DNA from 2 places in the Streptomyces sp. NPDC002309 genome. Region 2 is predicted to be linked to the other one. Evidence: predicted binding sites of a transcription regulator. Region 2 holds the regulator's gene; the other holds the start of a gene.

Region 1 (4,291 bases), on a different contig from region 2:
TGGAGGCCATCACGTTGACGTTGTCGGTGAGGTCCTTCCAGGTGCCCGACACACCCCGCACATGGGCCTGGCCGCCCAGGCTCCCCTCGGTGCCGACCTCACGGGCGACGCGGGTGACCTCGTCGGCGAAGGCGGAGAGCTGGTCGACCATCGTGTTGATGGTGTTCTTCAGCTCCAGGATCTCGCCCCGCGCGTCCACGGTGATCTTCTGGGAGAGGTCGCCCTTGGCCACCGCCGTGGCGACCTGGGCGACGTTGCGGACCTGGGAGGTCAGGTTGCCCGCCATGAAGTTCACCGAGTCGGTGAGGTCCCGCCAGGTGCCCTTGACGCCCTTCACGTCCGCCTGACCGCCGAGGCGGCCCTCCGTGCCCACCTCGCGGGCGACCCGCGTGACCTCGTCGGCGAACGCGGAGAGCTGGTCGACCATCGTGTTGATGGTGTTCTTCAGCTCCAGGATCTCGCCCCGCGCGTCCACGGTGATCTTCTGGGAGAGGTCGCCCTTGGCCACCGCCGTCGTCACCTGGGCGACATTGCGGACCTGGGAGGTCAGGTTGCCCGCCATCAGATTGACCGAGTCGGTCAGGTCACGCCAGACCCCCGCGACCCCGGGCACCTTGGCCTGGCCGCCGAGCCGGCCCTCGCTGCCGACCTCACGGGCGACGCGCGTGACCTCGCCGGCGAAGGCCGAGAGCTGGTCGACCATCGTGTTGACGGTCTCCTTCAGCTCCAGGATCTCGCCGCGTGCGGGGACGTCGATCTTCTGGGAGAGGTCGCCCTTGGCCACCGCCGTGGCGACCTGGGCGATGTCGCGGACCTGGGTGGTGAGGTTGCCCGCCATGGCGTTGACGGAGTCGGTCAGATCGGCCCAGGTGCCGGAGACCCCCGGCACCTCCGCCTGGCCCCCGAGCGTGCCCTCGGTGCCCACCTCCCGGGCGACGCGGGTGACCTCGGACGTGAACAAGGACAACTGGTCCACCATGCCGTTGAACACGGTGGCGATGTCGCCCATGAGGCCGTCGGCGTCCTCGGGCAGCCGCGTGCCGAAGTCACCGTCCCGCACCGCCGTCAGGCCCGCCAGGAGCCGCCTGAGCTCCCGGTCGCCCGGCACCGACTCGGTGGCCTCACTCGTGTTGCTGGTCATGCGCACCCTCGATTCCCTCCCAGGGGCAATGCCGGCCGTTCCTGGATCCGCGCGACGAGAAATACGCCGCAGGCTAACAGTCTCCAGGGTGCGCACAAACCCTTCCCCTCATGCGCACATACGCGGCCTCACCCGGCCGGAAAAGGACCATGGACACTCCCCGGCGGCGCCACCGGACGGACATTCCGCGCGGCACCGCCCGGCGGTCAGGCCGCCCCGCCCTTCGTCTCCCTCTCGTCGTCGACGATCTCCGCGTCGACGACGTCCTCGTCCTGCGGGGCGGCGCGCTCCCCGTCGCCTCCGGCGGCGCCCTCGGGCGGCGTCTGCCGGGCCTGCGCGTACATGGCCTGGCCCATCTTCTGGCTGACCGCGGCGAGCTTCTCGACACCGGCGCGCAGTTCGCCGGTGTCGGCCTCGCGCTCCAGCGTCCCCTTCAGTTCGGTGATCGCCGATTCCACCTCCGACCGGGTCTCGGCCGGGACCCGCTCCTCGTTGTCGCGGAGGAACCTCTCGGTCTGGTAGACGAGTTGCTCGGCCTGGTTGCGGGTCTCGGCGGCCTCCCGGCGGCTCCGGTCCTCCTCGGCGTACTGCTCGGCCTCGCGCATCATCCGGTCGATGTCGTCCTTGGGCAGCGCCGAGCCGCCCGTGACGGTCATCTTCTGCTCACGTCCGGTCGCCAGGTCCTTGGCGGAGACGTGCATGATCCCGTTGGCGTCGATGTCGAAGGCGACCTCGATCTGCGGGACGCCGCGCGGGGCGGGCGGCAGACCGGTGAGGTCGAACGTGCCGAGCTTCTTGTTGTAGGCGGCGATCTCGCGTTCGCCCTGGTAGACCTGGATGCCGACCGAGGGCTGGTTGTCGGTGGCGGTCGTGAAGATCTCCGAACGCCGGGTGGGGATCGTCGTGTTGCGCTCGATGAGCGTGGTCATGATGCCGCCCTTGGTCTCGATGCCCAGGGACAGCGGGGTGACGTCGAGGAGCAGCACGTCCTTGACGTCGCCGCGGATGACACCGGCCTGCAGGGCGGCGCCGACGGCCACCACCTCGTCCGGGTTGACACCCTTGTGCGGGTCCTTGCCGGTGAGCTCCTTGACCAGGTCGGTGACGGCCGGCATCCGGGTGGAGCCGCCGACGAGGATGACGTGGTCGATCGCGGCGAGTTTGACGCCGGCGTCCTTGACCGCCTGGTGGAAGGGGGTCTTGCAGCGGTCGAGGAGATCGGCCGTGAGCTCCTGGAACTGGGCGCGGGTCAGCTTCTCGTCGAGGTGCAGCGGGCCTTCGGCGGAGGCGGTGACGTACGGCAGGTTGATCGTCGTCTCCGAGGAGCTGGACAGCTCGATCTTGGCCTTCTCGGCGCCCTCGCGCAGCCGCTGGAGCGCCATCTTGTCCTTGCCGAGGTCGATGCCGTTCTGGCCCTTGAAGCGCTTGACGAGGTACTCGACGATCCGCTGGTCCCAGTCGTCGCCGCCGAGATGGGTGTCGCCGTTGGTGGCCTTGACCTCGATGACGCCGTCGCCGATCTCCAGGAGCGAGACGTCGAAGGTGCCGCCGCCGAGGTCGAAGACGAGGACGGTCTGCTCCTCGCCCCGGTCCAGGCCGTAGGCGAGGGCGGCGGCCGTCGGCTCGTTGATGATCCGCAGCACCTTCAGGCCCGCGACCTCCCCGGCCTCCTTGGTCGCCTGGCGCTGCGCGTCGTCGAAGTACGCGGGCACGGTGATCACCGCGTCCGTGACGTCCTCGCCGAGATACGCCTCCGCGTCCCGCTTCAGCTTCTGCAGCACCCGCGCGGAGAGCTCCTGGGCGCGGTAGCGGGTGCCGTCGACGGAGCCCTCCTCGGGGAACCGCCAGTGCGCGTCCCCCATGTACCGCTTGACGGAGCGCGCGGTGCGCTCGACGTTCGTCACCGCCTGCCGTTTGGCGACCTCGCCGACGAGCACCTCGCCGTTCTTGGCGAAGGCCACGACCGACGGTGTGGTCCTGGCCCCCTCCGCGTTGGCGACGACCGTGGGGTCGCCGCCCTCCAGGACGGCCACCACCGAGTTCGTGGTCCCGAGATCGATTCCGACCGCGCGTGCCATCGCTGTCCCCTTCCGCCAGGGCGCCCCTTGAAGTCCAGCACAAAACTTGAGTGGGCTCCTGTCAATGGGGCCCTCGATCGTGCAGGCGTGCAGCGGCCATCGGGGTACATACCCGGGCAGGGCTCGCTCAGTCGAAGCGCTCCGTGCCACCCCGGTGGGGCACGGCGGTCTCCTCCGACGGGTCAGGCCGCCCCCGGAGGGACGGCCTGCCTCTGGTACCGCGTGCCTCAGGCGAGCTTCGCCGACAGGGTGATCGGGACGGCCTTCAGCGCCTGGCTCACGGGGCAGTTGACCTTCGCCTCCTCGGCGGCGGCGACGAACGCGTCGTTGTCCAGACCGGGGACGGTGCCCTCGACGGTCAGGACGATGCCGGTGATGCCCTCACCCGGCTGGAACGTCACGTCGGCCGAGGTGACGATCTTGGTGGGCGGGGTGCCGGCGCCGGCCAGGCCGTGCGACAGCGCCATGGAGAAGCAGCTGGAGTGGGCGGCGGCGATCAGTTCCTCGGGGCTGGTCTTGCCGTTCGCCTGCTCGGCGCGCGACGGCCACGACACCGGCTGCTGGCCGATGCCGGAGGAGTCGAAGGTGACGACGCCGTTGCCCTCGAGCAGGTTGCCTTCCCAGACGGTGTGTGCGGAGCGCGTGGTTGCCACGGTTGTTCCTTTCGCATGCTCTCGATGCGACCCCGTTTCCGGGGTTCTCACCCCCTATCCGATCACATTCCGGCTCATCGCACGCGGAACACCGGACCACGTGCGGTGAACGGCAGCCGGGCGCCCTGCGGAATCAGATACGCGTGCTCGCGCCGCACCCGCAGCACGTCGCACCAGCCGTCGGTGATCACCAGGACGGGTGCGCCCGGTGGGAAATCATCCGCCCGGTGCAGCAGGTCGATGCCCGGTTGCAGCACCGTACCGCCGCGCCCGTGCACCCTCACCCGTCCCGCGATCTCGGCGGTCGGCAGATAGCCCGCGTCACGGGGCGCCGCGTCGCAGAACACCACGCGCGCCGCCGGTACGTCAGGGGCCTCGGCGTACGACGCGATGGCGCCCAGCGCCTTGCCGAGCAGCGT
Region 2 (4,291 bases):
CGTCTACCAGACGGAGAAGTTCCTCGCGGACAACGAGGACAAGGTCCCCGGCGAGATCAAGACCGAGGTCGAGGCCGCCCTCGCCGAGCTGAAGGAGAAGCTCAAGGGCGACGACTCGGCCGAGATCCGCACCGCCACGGAGAAGGTCGCGGCCGTCTCCCAGAAGCTGGGCCAGGCCATGTACGCCGACGCCCAGGCGTCCCAGGCCACCGCGGGCGGCGCCGAGCAGCCCAAGGCCGACGACGACGTGGTCGACGCCGAGATCGTGGACGACGAGCGCAAGGACGGTGCCGCGTGACGGAGGAGACCCCGGGCTTCGAGGAGAGGCCCGACGTCCCCTCCGGCGCGACTCCCGACGACGCCGAGCCGCAGGCCGCCACCCCCTCCCCGGAGGAGGGGGCGGCCCCGGCCGGGGACGCGAACCAGACGGCGGCCCTGGTGGCCCAGCTGGACCAGGTGCGCACCGCGCTCAACGAGCGCACCGCGGACCTCCAGCGGCTCCAGGCCGAGTTCCAGAACTACCGTCGCCGGGTCGAGCGCGACCGGATCACCGTCAAGGAGATCGCGATCGCGAACCTCCTGACGGAGCTCCTGCCCGTGCTCGACGACATCGGCCGGGCCCGGGAGCACGGCGAGCTGGTCGGCGGTTTCAAGTCCGTCGCCGAGTCGCTGGAGACCGTGGCGGCCAAGATGGGCCTTCAGCAGTTCGGCAAGGAGGGCGAGCCCTTCGACCCGACGATCCACGAGGCCCTGATGCACTCGTACGCGCCGGACGTCACCGAGACGACCTGCGTCGCGATCCTCCAGCCGGGGTATCGCATCGGCGAACGCACCATCCGCCCCGCGCGGGTGGCCGTCGCCGAGCCCCAGCCGGGCGCGCAGACCGTGAAGCCCGCCGAGGAGGGCGACGCGCAGGCCGACGACAAGGAGAGCGGTGGCCCGGACGAGGGCTGACGTTGAACGGATGAGGGAGGAGGGACGTCGAGGATGAGCACCAAGGACTTCATCGAGAAGGACTACTACAAGGTTCTCGGCGTCCCCAAGGACGCCACCGAGGCCGAGATCAAGAAGGCGTACCGCAAGCTCGCCCGCGAGTTCCACCCGGACGCCAACAAGGGCAACGCCAAGGCCGAGGAACGCTTCAAGGAGATCTCCGAGGCGAACGACGTCCTCGGTGACCCCAAGAAGCGCAAGGAGTACGACGAGGCGCGCACCCTGTTCGGCAACGGCGGCTTCCGCCCGGGGCCGGGCGCGGGCAGCGGCTCGTTCAACTTCGACCTGGGCGACCTCTTCGGCGGCGCCCAGGGCCAGGGCGGGCAGGCGGGCGGCTTCGGCGGCGGAATCGGTGATGTCTTCGGGGGCCTGTTCAACCGGGGCGGCCCCACGACCGGCACCCGGACCCAGCCGCGGCGCGGACAGGACATCGAGTCCGAGGTCACCCTCAGCTTCACCGAGGCGATCGAGGGCGCGACGGTCCCGCTGCGGATGTCCTCGCAGGCGCCGTGCAAGGCGTGCTCCGGCACCGGCGACGCCAACGGCACACCCCGTGTGTGCCCGACGTGCGTCGGCACCGGCCAGGTCGCGCGCGGCTCCGGCGGCGGTTTCTCGCTGACCGACCCGTGCCCCGACTGCAAGGGCCGCGGCCTGATCGCGGAGAACCCCTGCGAGGTCTGCAAGGGCAGCGGACGCGCCAAGTCCTCGCGGACCATGCAGGTGCGCATCCCGGCCGGGGTCTCGGACGGCCAGCGGATCCGCCTGCGCGGCAAGGGCGCGCCCGGCGAGCGGGGCGGCCCGGCGGGCGACCTGTACGTGGTCGTCCACGTCAAGGAGCACCCGGTGTTCGGCCGCAAGGGCGACAACCTCACCGTCGTCGTCCCCGTGACGTTCACGGAGGCGGCACTCGGCGGCGAGGTCAGGGTCCCGACCCTGGGCGGGCCCTCGGTCACCCTGAAGCTTCCGCCGGGCACGCCGAACGGCCGCACGATGCGGGCCCGGGGCAAGGGCGCGGTCCGCAAGGACGGCACCCGGGGGGATCTGCTCGTCACCGTCGAGGTGAGTGTCCCCAAGGACCTGACGGGGAAGGCTCGTGACGCGCTGGAGGCGTATCGCGAGGCGACCGCGGACGAGGATCCGCGGGCGGAGCTGTTCCAGGCCGCGAAGGGAGCATGAGTGAAGCCATGGACATCAACGGCCGTCGACGCAACCCCTATGAACTGACCGAGGAGACCCCGGTCTACGTCATCTCGGTGGCGGCCCAGTTGTCCGGCCTGCACCCGCAGACGCTGCGCCAGTACGACCGGCTGGGGCTGGTGTCTCCGGACCGCACCGCCGGCCGGGGCCGCCGCTACTCGGCCCGCGACATCGAACTGCTCCGCCAGGTGCAGCAGTTGTCGCAGGACGAGGGCATCAACCTGGCCGGCATCAAACGCATCATCGAACTGGAGAACCAGGTCGCGGCACTTCAGTCCCGCGTCGCGGAGCTCCAGGCCGGGCTGGACGGCGCGGCGGCGGCGATGCAGCAGCGCGAGGCCGCGGTGCACGCGTCCTACCGCCGCGACCTGGTGCCGTACCAGGAGGTCCAGCAGACCAGCGCGTTGGTGGTGTGGCGCCCGAAGAAGGCCAAGGACTAGGCAGGAACGCAGGTACGCGAAGGGGGCCCGGAGGTTCGGTGAGAACCGCCGGGCCCCCTTCGCTGTGCTCTTCGACTCAGGTGCCGCTGGGCAGGGTGGCGGCGGTGGCCACGTCCGTGAACGCCTCCGTGCCGTCCTCCTTGGTGAAGGAGGCCAGGTAGTGGACGGTGGTGCCGGCCGGCGCACTGGTGTCGGTCCAGTACGAGGTCGTCGCGGGCGTCTCCGTCAGACGGACCCAGGTGTTCGTCGCCCGGTCCCAGCGGTGGACGTGGTAGCCGTCGGCCTCGGTGAAGGCCGAGCCGTAGCAGTACGGGTCCACCAGGACGTTGCCCGACCGGTCGACGAACGCGCCCAGATCGCACGCCGTGGGCTCGGGGGCCTCGGTCGTCGGGCGGAGGTCCAGCTCGGTGACGGAGACCGCGGAGACCGGGTCGCTCCAGTAGGTCCCGTCGTCCTCGATGTCGCCGATGAAGGTCGCGGCGTTGCCGTACCGGTCCACGGGGATGACGACGTAGTGCTTCTGCTCGCCGTCGGCCGGCATCCGCAGCAGGGTCTCCGACTTGGTGGCGTCCACCGTGCGGAGGTAGTCGGGGTGCTGCTGCGGATGCGACTGCTCGTAGATCCAGTACTCGGCCAGGTCCTCCACCGGGCTCGCGTCCCAGTCGAGTTTGACGCCGTACTCCAGGGCCTGCGCGGTCAGATCGGTCACGGCCGGCGGGGCGATCTCGTCGCCGGGGCGGGTGACGAGGATCTCCTGTGACGCGACGGACCAGCGGCCGTGGATGTCCTTGCGCGTCACCACGTAGGCGTAGGTGGCGCCCTGGTCGCCGTCGTAGTCGGTGCAGCTGTGGACCGTGTTGCCGGAGGGGTCGGTGCTCGTGGCGCGGTCGCGGCAGTCGACGCTCGTCCAGGTGCGGGTGCCGTCGGCCGGAGCGGGCGAGCGCCGCACCGAGTAGGTCTCGGTGTCCTTCTCCGCGGGCTCGCTCCAGCTGATCACCGCGCCGTACGAAGGGGTGGTGGCGGTGACGTTCCGCGGCGGGGTGATCGTCGGGACGCCGCTGACCACGGCGGAATAGGTCTGGTTCCAGGCCGCGTCGTAGGCGAGGACCTTGTAGTCGTACGACACGCGGTACAGCGCCGAGGTGTCCGACCAACTCGCCTCGGTGGTCTCGGGGTGCTCGGTCCAGGTCGTCTCCGAGCTCTTCTTGCTGAAGACCGAGAAGGCGACGACGTCCGCGGGGGCCGACCAGGACAGGTTGTTGGCGTTCGCGGTGCTCGTCACCGTCAGCACCGGCGCGGCGGGCGGTGTCTTGTCGAGGGTGGTGACGGACCGTTCGGCGCTGCCGCCCGACTTGTTGCCGGCCTTGTCGTGGGCGCGTACCTGGTAGGAGAAGGTCTGTCCGGTGGCGGGCGGGGCGTCGGTGTACGAGGTGGCCGCGGTCGTGGTCAGTCTCGTCCAGGTGTCGCTGCCCTTGAGGCGGCGGTAGACCTGGTAACCGGCGAGGTCCATCTCCTTGTTCTTCGCCCAGGTGACCTTGGCCTTGCCGGTGGCGGTGTCGTACGAGACGGCCGCGCCGGTCGGCGCGAGCGGTGCGACCTTGTCGATGCTCGGCGAAGTCCGGGGCGTGTAGGCGAACCTCACGTTCGCGGCGCCCGTCCAG

The links. Region 2 encodes HspR, which represses chaperone genes until heat shock. Its sites were predicted from a motif close to TTGAGNNNNNNNNNCTCAA; they were not measured.
Region 1: a site for HspR is predicted at 3,266-3,284, ahead of dnaK (molecular chaperone DnaK). Genes of this name have one in related genera too.

The regions. Positions count from the first base shown of each region.
Region 1 covers NZ_JBSFCI010000014.1:148,405-152,695, forward strand. Annotated here, with positions in the region: gene ACWCPM_RS14530 (HAMP domain-containing protein) at 1-1,141, opposite strand, end outside; gene dnaK (molecular chaperone DnaK) at 1,348-3,219, opposite strand; gene ACWCPM_RS14540 (OsmC family protein) at 3,447-3,872, opposite strand; partial or broken gene ACWCPM_RS14545 (vWA domain-containing protein) at 3,947-4,291, opposite strand, start outside.
Region 2 covers NZ_JBSFCI010000002.1:235,374-239,664, reverse strand. Annotated here, with positions in the region: gene dnaK (molecular chaperone DnaK) at 1-298, shown strand, start outside; gene grpE (nucleotide exchange factor GrpE) at 295-954, shown strand; gene dnaJ (molecular chaperone DnaJ) at 988-2,169, shown strand; gene ACWCPM_RS02590 (heat shock protein transcriptional repressor HspR) at 2,178-2,630, shown strand; gene ACWCPM_RS02585 (PA14 domain-containing protein) at 2,707-4,291, opposite strand, start outside.